Regions from separate parts of the Bacillus sp. 1NLA3E genome, predicted to be linked through region 4. Evidence: riboswitches for the same ligand, from Rfam matches in the RefSeq annotation. Region 4 holds a riboswitch; each other region holds the start of a gene.
The links. Region 4 has a riboswitch for thiamine pyrophosphate ahead of B1NLA3E_RS19160 (IS110 family transposase). Riboswitches for the same ligand answer to the same signal wherever they lie in the genome.

Region 1: another riboswitch for thiamine pyrophosphate. It lies ahead of thiW (energy coupling factor transporter S component ThiW); the one in region 4 lies ahead of B1NLA3E_RS19160 (IS110 family transposase).
Region 2: another riboswitch for thiamine pyrophosphate. It lies ahead of thiC (phosphomethylpyrimidine synthase ThiC); the one in region 4 lies ahead of B1NLA3E_RS19160 (IS110 family transposase).
Region 3: another riboswitch for thiamine pyrophosphate. It lies ahead of B1NLA3E_RS08440 (ABC transporter substrate-binding protein); the one in region 4 lies ahead of B1NLA3E_RS19160 (IS110 family transposase).

What each region holds. Positions count from the first base shown of each region.
Region 1 is NC_021171.1:1,802,178-1,805,366, forward strand. Features, by position in the region: gene ppc (phosphoenolpyruvate carboxylase) at 1-1,550, shown strand, start outside; TPP riboswitch at 1,659-1,770, shown strand; gene thiW (energy coupling factor transporter S component ThiW) at 1,870-2,388, shown strand; gene B1NLA3E_RS08695 (acetylornithine deacetylase) at 2,614-3,189, shown strand, end outside.
Region 2 is NC_021171.1:1,832,330-1,835,518, forward strand. Features, by position in the region: gene B1NLA3E_RS08825 (acetate uptake transporter) at 175-816, shown strand; TPP riboswitch at 1,002-1,116, shown strand; gene thiC (phosphomethylpyrimidine synthase ThiC) at 1,247-3,031, shown strand.
Region 3 is NC_021171.1:1,751,818-1,755,006, forward strand. Features, by position in the region: gene B1NLA3E_RS08435 (sensor domain-containing protein) at 1-692, opposite strand, end outside; TPP riboswitch at 907-1,016, shown strand; gene B1NLA3E_RS08440 (ABC transporter substrate-binding protein) at 1,128-2,132, shown strand; gene B1NLA3E_RS08445 (thiamine-binding protein) at 2,144-2,434, shown strand; gene B1NLA3E_RS08450 (ABC transporter permease) at 2,431-3,189, shown strand, end outside.
Region 4 is NC_021171.1:3,981,394-3,984,582, forward strand. Features, by position in the region: gene B1NLA3E_RS19160 (IS110 family transposase) at 53-1,327, opposite strand; TPP riboswitch at 1,666-1,775, opposite strand; gene B1NLA3E_RS19165 (phosphocarrier protein HPr) at 1,883-2,149, opposite strand; gene tkt (transketolase) at 2,178-3,189, opposite strand, start outside.

The DNA of each region.
Region 1 (3,189 bases), 2.2 Mb from region 4:
TGGCTACCCTCGATATAAGAAATCACAGCGGCGAACATGAAGTGGCGATAGCGGAAATCCTAAAGAAGGTTGGGATTACTGAAGCCTATCAACAACTTAATGAACAAGAGAAAGTGGATACATTACAAAACATTTTAATGGACCCAAGACCACTGTTACTCATTGATGAGGATTATTCAAAAGAAACTCAAGAAATTATCAACGTCTTCAAAATGATTAAAGATGCTCATCGGGAATTTGGAAAACGTTCTATCTCTGTTTATTTGATCAGCATGACTCAATCTGTAAGTGATTGTCTTGAGGTTTTGGTTTTAGCAAAAGAAGCAGGGATTAATCGCCTCCATGCTGACGGAACATCCGAAAGTAATTTAAATGTAGCCCCACTACTTGAAACGATTGATGATTTAATTGCAGGACCAAAAATCATGGAAACATTGTTTCAAATGCCAGTCTACCGAGAGCACCTCCACAAAATGGGGGATCAGCAGGAAATCATGCTTGGATATTCTGATGGAAGTAAAGACGGCGGTACCTTAACGGCGAACTGGAAGCTGTATAAAGCACAATTAGAGATCCATGAAACGGCGAAAAAGTATAAAATAGGGTTGAAATTTTTCCATGGCCGCGGTGGTTCATTAGGTCGTGGGGGTGGTCCACTTAGCAGAAGTATTTTTTCTCAGCCAGGTGAAACCCTTGGGGATGGCGTGAAAATAACCGAGCAAGGGGAAGTATTGTCTTCTCGTTATCTGGTTGAAGAAATTGCTTACCGCAGTTTAGAACAGGCAACATCCACCTTGTTGCTAGCGTCGGCTCATATTTCAAAAGAATCGGAGCAAGGGCATTCGCGCGATGAACGCTGGGTTGGAGCGATTGAAGATATATCAGACTTTTCGTTACGAAAATATCAGTCGCTTGTGTTTGAGGACCCGGATTTCTTGACTTATTTTACACAAGCCACTCCTTTAAACGAGCTAAAGGATCTAAACATTGGTTCGCGTCCAATGAGTCGCAAAAATGGTGGTAAATTTGAAGATTTGCGGGCGATTCCTTGGGTATTTGCTTGGACTCAAAGCCGCCAGTTATTTCCTGCTTGGTATGCAGCAGGTACAGGGTTAGAAAGTTTTGTTGCTAAAGATAGCTCAAATCTTCAGTTGCTGCAGCAAATGTATGAAGGATGGCCGTTTTTTCGCTCGACGATTGATAATTTGCAAATGGCTCTCATGAAGGCAGACATTCCCACCGCTAAAGAATATACTTCACTTGTTGAAGATAAAACGATTGTAGAACGCATTTTCAATAATATTGTAGAAGAATATAACAAGACAAAAGCCATACTCCTTAGAATAACAGGTGATAAAGAGCTACTCGATCATACACCGAACATTCAAGAATCCGTGTACCGCAGAAATCCGTATGTGGACCCGTTAAACTTTTTGCAGGTGGAATTGATCAAAGAGCTTAGGAAAGCTGACGAGATCGATGAGGGGCTGTTAACGGAAGTTTTGCTAACCATAAGTGGGATTGCAGCGGGGTTACGGAATACTGGTTGATGTCCAAAATCCCTTTGTATTTTGAAACTTGAATTTTAAAATATTGATGCTAAAGAGATAATGCTTGAAAGATGTGAAAATTGTGTTATTGTAATAACTAATTAAATATTTCCACACTGGGGGTGCCGGGTAATGGCCGGCTGAGATAAAGATCCAAAAGTCTTTGACCCTTTTACTTGATCTGGTTAATACCAGCGTAGGGAAGTGTATCCAATTATGAATACATGCGCAGATTCCTATTGCTGGAGTCTGCTTTTTTTGACTCCAAAAATAGTGCTTTTTTCTACCTCCCAGTGTGACAATATGGGGAGGTTTTTTTTTGAGAAAGACACAAAAATTAACAATGACAGCGATGATGATTGCAATTGGAACACTAACTAGCAATGTGTTTTTTATCCCGATTGGCTTTACCAAAGTGTTTCCAATCCAACATTTTATGAATGTTTTGTCCGCGGTTTTACTAGGCCCATATTACGCTGTAGCTCAAGCACTATGCGTTTCTATTTTAAGAAACTTAATGGGAACAGGGTCTATTTTTGCTTTTCCGGGAAGTATGATAGGGGCATTTTTGGCAGCGTTTTTATTTAAAAAGACAAACAAGATAGTGATGGCTTTTGTTGGTGAAGTGATCGGTACAGGTATCATTGGGGCAATGGTCTGCTATCCGGTTGCGACCCTTTTACTCGGAAAAGAGGCCAGTCTGTTTGGCTTTATCCCCGCGTTTATTTTTAGCTCAATCGCTGGGGCTTTGATCGGGTATACCCTTTTGAAAATTTTCTTGAGAAATCCGGCAACAGCGAAAGTTATTAATGCTGCAAACACTGAGTTGAAAAACTAGAAATTTATTTTAATAAGGCTGTGTTAAAGCTTAATGTTGATTTTTTGCGAAATGTTGATTGGAGTGGAAGGCGTGAGACTCCTGCGGGAGTAGCGGGACAGGTAAGACCCCGCAGGCGCTTTAGCGCCGAGGAGGCTCACCGCCCGCCCCTAAGGTTCGCGAAGCGCCTGGAACGGAAATCAACATTCTAGATTAACAGAGCCTTTAATAAAAGGAGATGTAAAGGTGAATGATCTTCAAACAATCATTGAACAGGTCGAAGAGCGGAGCGATGAGTTAATTGGTTTATTGGAGAAATTAATTTCCTTTAAAACACCAGCACCTCCAGCCAGAAATACAAAGGATGCCCAAATGTTTGTGGCTGACTATTTAAAGGAATTAGGATTTGAAATTGATATGTGGGATCTTTATCCTAATGATCCCAATGTTGTTGGATTGCTTACAGGGACGGATTCAGCCCATTACAAAAGCTTGATAATAAATGGACATATCGATGTGGCAGAAGTCAGTGAGGATGAAAAATGGGAAGGGGATCCTTTTACCGCGATAGTAAAAGACGATGTTGTTATAGGTCGTGGTGCAGCAGACATGAAGGGAGGACTTGCTGGGGCTTTATTTGCGATTAAATTGCTTCGTGAATTCGGAGTTGAGTTGCCTGGGAATTTACTATTTCAGTCGGTTATCGGTGAAGAAGTTGGAGAAGCAGGAACTCTGCAGTGTTGTAAACGTGGTTATACAGCTGATTTTGCCGTAGTCGTCGATACCAGTGACTTACATATTCAAGGGCAAGGTGGAGTCATT
Region 2 (3,189 bases), 2.1 Mb from region 4:
TTGGATATTTTATTAGATTAATTGTTTAACCTAAACCATCCGTGTCATGCCATTTGACCAAAAGGGAATGGCAAGTCTAGTAAAATACATAATATTTCATTATTTTACAGCATTTGGCGCCGTTCTAATTCTCTAGTATTTTATCTAAGTATGTTAATAATTAGGAGGAAAAATATGGAAAACAATACGAACGTTAAAATTCAGGTAGCAGATCCATCCGCATTAGGTATGTTTGGTCTTGCCATGGTAACTCTTGTCGCTTCAACTCAAAAATTAGGCTTAACAGAAGGTGTTTCATTTATTTTACCGTGGGCGATATTTCTTGGAGGTTTCGCACAATTATTTGCTTGTGTTCAAGATGCCAAAAATAACAATGTTTTTGGACAAACTGCATTTGGAGCATACGGATTATTTTGGATTGGTGTAGGTACTTCTTGGTTAATTCAGTTAGGTGTCTTCGGTAAAACACTAGCTTCTACAGTGGATCCAAAGCAATTGGGCGTTGCTTTTATTGGATACTTAGTCTTCAGCCTCTTCATGACAGTTGGTGCCTTAGAAACTCATAAAGTTCTATTCTCGATTTTTGTTTTAATAGACGTATTATTCGTAGGGTTAATTTTAACTACATTTGAAATCGCACCAGAAACTTCCCACATGGTTGCTGCGGTTGCTGAAATGGCTATCTCTATCCTTGGTTTATATGGAGCAGGTGCTTCTGTATTAAATGCCCACTTAGGCCGCGTTGTAGTACCAGTAGGAAAACCATTTGGAATCTTAAAGTCACAAGTTCAAATGAAATTGGTCAAAAACGCATAATATTTGGAAATAAACCGATTGGTGGACGGAAACGTTTCTCAATCGGTTTTTCTTATTTTTCAAAGAGTTAATAGGGGAAATGTATTAATGGGCTCTTTCACACAAATAGTGAAAGGGACTTTTTAGGGAAAATATGTTTACAAGTTCTAGATAGTAGTTTATAGTAAATTTTGAACAATTTCCAAAATTAAGACTAGGGGTGTCCATTAAGTTGGGCTGAGAGAGAAACGCGACTAAGTTTCTTAACCCTCAGGACCTGATCTGGTTCATACCAGCGTGGGGAAGTTAGCATAACTTAAATTTGTCATGGCAAAATGTCATTTCTGAATTTATACTAACATCGCCGGGTCTTAACAAGACGCCGGCTTTTTCATGCTGAAAATGAATTAGATTTTGTCCTTTTTATTAAAAAAAAGGGGAGAATGCCATGATGGAGAACAAATCAGTAAGTGAGATGAACGTATCAATCCTGTCTAGTTTTTCAGGAAGTAAAAAAGTGTATGTCGAGGGAACTAGACCAGACATTCAAGTTCCAATGCGAGAAATATCGCAAAGTCCTACAACGGGAACAATTGGTGAAGAGGAAAATCTGCCAGTTCGAGTCTATGACACAAGTGGACCTTACACAGACTCCGACTATTTAGCAGACATCAGGAAGGGACTGAGTCCGCTTCGTCGCAATTGGGTTCTTGAACGTGGTGATGTTGAAGAGTATGTTGGTCGTGATATAAAACCAGAGGATAATGGCTATAAAAAAGAAGAATCTCTCGCAAATACTGAAATCTTTCCGGGGTTAAAAAGAAAACCTTTACGGGCAAAAACAGGATGTAACGTCACGCAATTACATTATGCACGGCGTGGAATTGTAACACCCGAAATGGAATATATCGCGATAAGGGAAAATATAGACCCTGAATTTGTCCGCGATGAAGTTGCTCAAGGGCGCGCGATTATCCCAGCAAATATAAATCATCCTGAAAGTGAGCCGATGATTATTGGTCGGAATTTCCATGTGAAAATAAATGCAAATATCGGAAACTCTGCTGTCACTTCTTCGATTGAAGAAGAGGTGGAAAAAATGAGATGGGCCACACGTTGGGGAGCAGATACGATGATGGATCTCTCCACTGGAAAAAACATTCATACCACTCGAGAATGGATTATTCGAAATTCTCCAGTACCAGTAGGAACGGTGCCAATTTATCAGGCACTTGAAAAAGTTAATGGCATCGCTGAGGATTTAACTTGGGAAGTGTATCGGGATACGTTAATTGAGCAAGCGGAACAAGGCGTGGACTATTTTACGATCCATGCGGGGGTTCTTTTACGATACATTCCTTTAACAGTAAAACGTGTAACCGGGATAGTATCCCGAGGTGGCTCAATCATGGCTCAATGGTGCCTTGCCCACCATAAGGAGAACTTCCTATATACACACTTCGAAGATATTTGTGAAATCATGAAAGCGTATGATGTGGGGTTCTCGTTAGGTGACGGTTTACGTCCGGGTTCTATTGCCGATGCCAATGATGAAGCACAATTTGCTGAATTAGAAACATTAGGTGAACTGACAAAGCTTGCATGGAAACATGACGTTCAAGTGATGATTGAAGGACCTGGACACGTACCAATGCATTTAATCAAAGAGAATGTCGATAAACAAATGGAAATTTGTGGCGAGGCTCCATTTTATACACTTGGTCCACTAACAACTGATATTGCCCCCGGCTACGATCATATTACGTCTGCAATTGGTGCGGCGATGATTGGTTGGTTTGGCACAGCGATGCTTTGTTATGTGACACCTAAAGAACATTTGGGTTTGCCAAATAAAGAGGATGTAAGAGTTGGAGTAATTACCTATAAAATCGCTGCACATGCTGCTGATTTAGCAAAAGGGCATCCGGGTGCAAGATTGAGAGATGACGCACTTTCGAAGGCTAGATTTGAGTTTCGTTGGCGCGATCAATTTAATCTATCGCTTGACCCGGAAAGAGCGATGGAGTACCATGATGAAACTCTTCCAGCAGAAGGTGCTAAAACGGCCCATTTCTGTTCGATGTGTGGTCCGAAGTTCTGCAGTATGAGGATTTCACATGACATACGAGGAATAGCGATGGAAAAAGGATTCGACTATGAAAATGTAATTGATGAAGGTTTGAAAGAAAAGGCAGATGAGTTTAGAGCAACTGGCGGGGAAATCTATCAGAAATGACCAAGGAAATCAAAAAATCTATTGAAAGTAAATTGATTATTCCTGAAAAATGGTCTCTTTGATTTTCACTGTTCATGAATGAAGAGTTGTTCTTTTGCAATTTATTCACAAAATTAGGTAGATTCACCAAATTATTCTTGTATAATAAGGAAATTAGG
Region 3 (3,189 bases), 2.2 Mb from region 4:
TCTTTTTCATCCAAATACATTAAAATATTTGAACCCAATGTATCAGTGGTTTTATACCCTAAAACTCGCTCAATAGCAGGATTTTGATAAGTAATCACGCCTAAATGGTCGATAATCCCTACCGCATCATAGGAGTATTTAGTTAGTGCACTTAATTGTTTGTCTTTTAGGGCAAGTTGGAATTCCAACTCTTTCTTTTCGGTAATGTCCTCTCTAAGTGCTACAAATTGATGAGGAGTACCAGACTCGCCTAATAACGGAATAATCCTCATTCGAACCCAAACATGGTCCCCATCCTTTTTTCTGTTCTTTACATCGCCTCGCCAGATTTTCCCAGAAAGTATAGTGTCCCACATTTCTTTAAAAAATTCGCTTGAGTGGTAACCAGCGTTAAATATTTTAGTATGAACACCGATTAGTTCATCAGGCTGGTAATGAATTAACTCGTAACAACTGCTATTTACATACAAGATGTAGCCATCAATATTTGTAATGACAATATTTATCGATTGATCGACTGCATAGCGAATTTTTTCATTTAGTTGGCTCAGTGCCAGGCTATTTTGTGGGAAAATGTTACAAAAATCATCTAACTTGTCAGTACTTAAGTGTCTGTTGGAATCGTTTTCATTAGTGTTGAAATGACTTTGCTGCTTTGATTCAATTAGATAGAATGATTCATCCTGGTTCATATAGTACCCCACAAAAATAATTTTTAATAATAATAAGTGTACAATATGGATTATTGATAAAATGTGAACATTTACCTTTAGTTTGAATAAAATGTGAACATTTACATCAGTGCAGGGGAGTTAGGAGATGAAGGTTTTTCCTCTTCTTTATGCTTAAATAACTGACATAATATTTTTATTTTGCTATAATAAGGATGTTTTATAATTGTCATAAACAAGAATGTAGGGGCACCGGTGTTGCCGGTTGAGATATTATCCACGAGATAATGACCCTTAGAACCTGATCTGGTTAACACCAGCGGAGGGAACATATTTAACAAAGCAATGTTTGTTAGTATGCGCCCTGGTTTTCACTAGGGCGTTTTTTTGTTTTGGAAAATAGTTCGTTCGCTGTACTGTTTGTTATCAGTACGAATACATAAGGAGGAAGTAAGGATGAAGAAATGGCTAGTTTTATTATTCGCAGCCTTGTTGATTACTGGCTGTAGTACGAGTAAAAAGGTTGACAATGCTCAACAGAAAAAACAAGACAAGCAGGATGCACTTAAAAAAGTGACAGTGGTATTGGATTGGACGCCAAATACAAACCATACAGGCTTATACGTGGCAAAGGAAAAAGGTTATTTTAAAGAGCAAGGTCTCGATGTAAAGATCATTATGCCAGGAGAAGCCGGTGCTGATCAGCTCGTAGCATCTGGTAAATCCCAATTCGGTGTTGGCTATCAAGAAGGGGTCACACAAGCTCGAATTCAGGGAGTTCCACTTGTTTCAATTGCGGCGGTCATTCAGCATAATACATCTGGTTTTGCATCACCAGCTGAAAAGAATATTAAGTCTCCGAAGGATTTTACCGGTAAGACTTACGGAGGATGGGGTTCTCCAGTTGAAAAATCGATAATTGAGTCTTTGATGAAAAAAGAAAATGCTGATGTAGGAAAAGTGAAAATTGTTAATATCGGAGACACTGATTTCTTTACCGCTATTAAAAAGGACGTTGATTTCTCCTGGATTTATTATGGCTGGGATGGAGTAGAAGCAGAGCTACGCGGTGAAAAAATTAACATGGTTTATTTAACAGACTACTCAGATAAACTCGATTATTACACACCTGTTTTGACGACAAACGAAAAAATGATATCAAAAAACCCTGAGACAGTAAGAGCATTTGTAAAAGCTTCTGCAAAAGGGTATGAATATGCCATTAAAAATCCGAGTGATGCAGCGGATATTTTAATAAAAGCAGCTCCAGATTTAGATCCAAAGCTTGTGAAAAAAAGTCAGGAGTGGTTAGCACCTAAATATCAAGATGATGCCACCCGTTGGGGTGAACAAAAACTTGAGGTATGGGAGAACTATGCTTCCTGGATGTTTGAAAATGGACTATTAGAAAAAGAATTAGATGCAAAAAAAGCATTTACGAATGAATTTTTACCTAAATAGGAGGGTTTATTGTGGCAAATGCACTTGTTAGTATCCAAATCTTACCGAAGCCAGCGGATGGTGGAGATGTAATTCCTTATGTTGATGAGGCGATACGCATCATTCAAGAATCGGGAGTTAAGTTTGAAGTCCATCCGTTAGAGACAACGATGGAAGGTGAGCTAACGCATTTATTTTCCATCATTGAAAAAATGAACGAGCGGATGATGGAAATAGACTGTAAAAATGTTATTTCACAAATAAAGGTTCTTTACCAACCATCAGGTATTACGATGGATACATTGACGGAAAAATACCGATGAAATATTTTCTTAGAAAAGGATGGAGACCGATTGCGGTTCTCCTTCTTTTGTTCGTTCTATGGGAATTGATCGTTGCTAAAGCCAAAATTCCAGTCTGGTTGCTTCCTGCCCCTTCAAAGATTTTGTCAGAGACGATATCTGGCTGGACGATGTTTTATCCTGATTTATTGTCAACGATTCAAATTTCTATCGAGGGATTTATGGTGGGAGCGGTCGTTGGGTTGGTGGTAGCGATATTATTGCACTTAGTTCCTTGGATTCGGGACTCGGTTTATCCGCTCCTTATATTATCGCAGAATGTTCCAATTATCGTTCTCGCACCGTTACTCGTGATTTGGTTTGGGTTTGGGCTATTGCCGAAAATAATCGTCATAACCCTTGTTTGCTTCTTTCCTATTACTGTGGCGACTTTAGATGGTTTAAAACAAGTACCTAAAGGATATAAACATTACATGTTAATGGCAGGTGCCAATAAATCACAATTATTTTGGAAGCTTGAGTGGCCATATGCACTTCCTACAATATTTTCAGGTTTAAAAATTTCAGCCACCTACAGTGTGATGGGGGCAGTTATTTCTGAATGGCTTGGAGCTGAAAAGGGGATAGGGGTCTATATGACATTGGCGTCTTCTTCGTTTAGAACAGATAAAGTTTTTGTGGCAATTCTGGCGATTATGCTGCTTAGTCTGTTGTTTTTTTCCTTTATTGTTGTTGCAGAAAAATATTTTATTCGCTGGCATGGGAAGGGAGGGAAC
Region 4 (3,189 bases):
ATTTTTGGTGTCACATTTAAGAAATCAGATTTAGTTCAAGGTTCTATCGTAACTATGCTGCCAACACAATAATGTGGTTAACTTTTTCAGGACAGTAGAACTCATTTCGGCGAGCGATGCCCACAAAAATCCTCGCAAGTTTCCCAATCAATTTCATGATTGACTTCATTTTCTTCATCTTTTTTACTTTTACATTATAGGAGTGAATTGCTTTAAATTCCGGATTATTCGCTACAAGACTCATTGTAGCTAAATATAGGAAACGTCGTAGTCTAGACCTTCCTCGCTTAGAGATGACAATTTGACCTTTCCACTTCCCTGAACTTGCTTCAGCTAAGTGTAATCCAGCATGGCGAAGCAAAGAATTCCCATGAGAAAAACCACTTAAATCTCCTGCCTCACCTAAAATACCTGCCAATGAAATTACACTAATGCCTTTAATGGCAAGTAATTTATAAGCGAAAGGGATCTTTAATAGAGCATCAGTAACTTGTTCCTCCACTCTTTCGAGTTGTTTTAAAGCTAAATCATATTCCTCTAATAATTGTTCCAAATGAAATTTATAAGCATCAAGTGCTTGCTTTGTTCCAACTGATTTTCCAGCTACCTGAATGAGTAATAGTGCCTTTTTTAAACCAGGTTGTCTCTTCATGATTGATTTCCAACCCATTATTACTTCCTCGGGCTCCATAGTTCCTAATTCTACAGGGGATGGGAATAGACGAAGGGTTGCAATTGCCCCTTTAGCGGTAATATCTTTAAACACCTGTCGGAGTTCGGGAAATACAATATCTACCCACCGATTTAATTGGTTAGTAGAACTTACGAGACGCTTAACAACTACATCACGATTAGACATAAGAACCCTAAGTTTTTCAAATGACTCAGATGTAGGCCTAACCTCAGAGTAGTAACCGTTTTTCACCATATCAGCTATAACCAAAGCATCTTTTTTATCACTTTTAGATTGAGTATTATCACGATTTTCTTTATTTCTTTTTACTAAATAGGGATTTACCGTTACCACTTCAATATTATGCTTAAAAAGCCATTTTGAAAGATTAATCCAATAGTGTCCAGTAGGTTCCATCCCAACAATAGATTCATCTAAATTGTTTATTCTTTGAAGATTATTAATCCATTTTAATAAACTAGAAAATCCTTCTTCATTATTAGTAAATGTAAGTGGATCACCAACTACAATTCCGCGGAAATTAACAGCTCGGGCTACATGTAATTGTTGAGCAATATCTATCCCAACAACAAGATGTTTAACGGAAATTCTTTCTATTAGTTGATTTTGTTTGTTTTGCATTTTAAACTTCAAAGTAGGGTTCCTCCTTAAGGTTGAGTTTGAGTGGTGTCTTACTCATATCTTACTGAGGAGCCCTATTTTTTTCAAACTCGAAAAATAACGTTCTACAGGAATGCTAGAATGTTGATTTCCGTTCCAGGCGCTTCGCTTTCCGCGGGGCGGGCGGTGAGCCTCCTCGGCGCTAAAGCGCCTGCGGGGTCTCACCTGTCCCGCTGCTCCCGCAGGAGTCTCGCGCCTTCCACTCCAATCAACATTGTGCAAAAAATCGACATTGAGCTTTAATACAGCCTATAAAATAGTAAAAAGCCAGATCCAATAAGGACCTGGCTTTAGTGAGTGAAAGAATTACAGAAACATTTCCACTACTTTCCTACGCTGGTTTAATCCAGATCAGGTCCGAAGGGTTAAAAAACGCTGCCGTTTTTTTCTCAGCCTATTTAAGGCACCCCTAGTAGTTACTTATTATTTTTACATGTCGTAAATATAATAGCTTTTATCATCTTTCCTGTAAACAATTTTCTTTTATATTCTAAATCTTCATACTTTAATACACTTTGCCGATTGAGCCTACTCACCCAATTCGTTAGCTTTGATGATTTCATCAATTTTTTCTATTGCTTGGACTTCATCCACTCCGTCAGCAGCAATTTTAATCGTGGCCCCTTCTGGAATTCCTAATGACATGACACCCATAATGGACTTTAAGTTAACTTTCTTCTCTTTATATTCAAGCGAAACTTCGGCTTGGAAAGGTGCCATGGAGCTTACTAATATTGTCGCTGGACGAGCATGAACCCCCGCATGACTTGTTATCAAATAGCGTTTTTCCAACATGACCAAGACTCCCATCTTTCATTATTTACTATAAAAGTTCCTCAACTTTAGTTATTACGTTTTCTACTGTGAAACCGAATTCTTTAATAATTTGATCGCCAGGAGCGGATGCACCAAACGTATCAATACCCAATATTTTCCCTTCTAAGCCAACATAGCGGTGCCATCCAAACGAAGCTCCCATTTCAATTGCCAAGCGTTTAGTAATCGCTCGTGGTAAAACAGTTTCTTTATACTCTTCTGTTTGAGCTTCAAAACGATCCCATGAAGGCATGCTTACTACAGAAACATCGATTCCTTTTTCTGCTAGTGCTGCTTGGGCCTTAACAGCCAACTCCACTTCAGATCCTGTTGCGATTAGGATAGCATCTGCTGTTTCCTTTTTACTTGAAGAAAGAACATACGCACCTTTTGAAACTTTTTCATAAGTATCTTCTACGGCACCTTCTAAAATAGGCAAATCCTGTCTTGATAATACAAGTGTTGTTGGTGTATTAGTGGACTCGATTGCTAATTTCCATGCTGCCGTAGATTCATTACCGTCAGCAGGACGAATCACTGATAATCCTGGAATCGAGCGCAATGCTGCTAATTGTTCGATTGGTTCATGAGTAGGCCCGTCTTCTCCAACAGCGATACTGTCATGAGTAAACACATAGGTCACCGGTAATTTCATTAACGCTGCCAAACGAATGGCTGGGCGAAGGTAATCCGAGAATACAAAGAACGTACCCCCAAATGTTTTTAAACCGCCATGCAAGGCAATCCCATTCATCGCTGCACCCATCGCAAATTCGCGAACACCAAACCAAATATTTTTCCCACTGTAATCAGCTTTACTAAAATCATTTTTGTTTTTCATATAGGTTTTATTTGAACCAGCAAGGTCAGCAGATCCACCAAAGAACGCTGGTACTGTTTGCGAAATAGCATTAATGGCATCGCCTGATGAAGAACGAGTGGCAATTTTTTTACCCACTTCATATTTTGGTAATTGTTGTTCCCAATTCTCCGGTAGTTTACCTTCAATAGTTAAATCA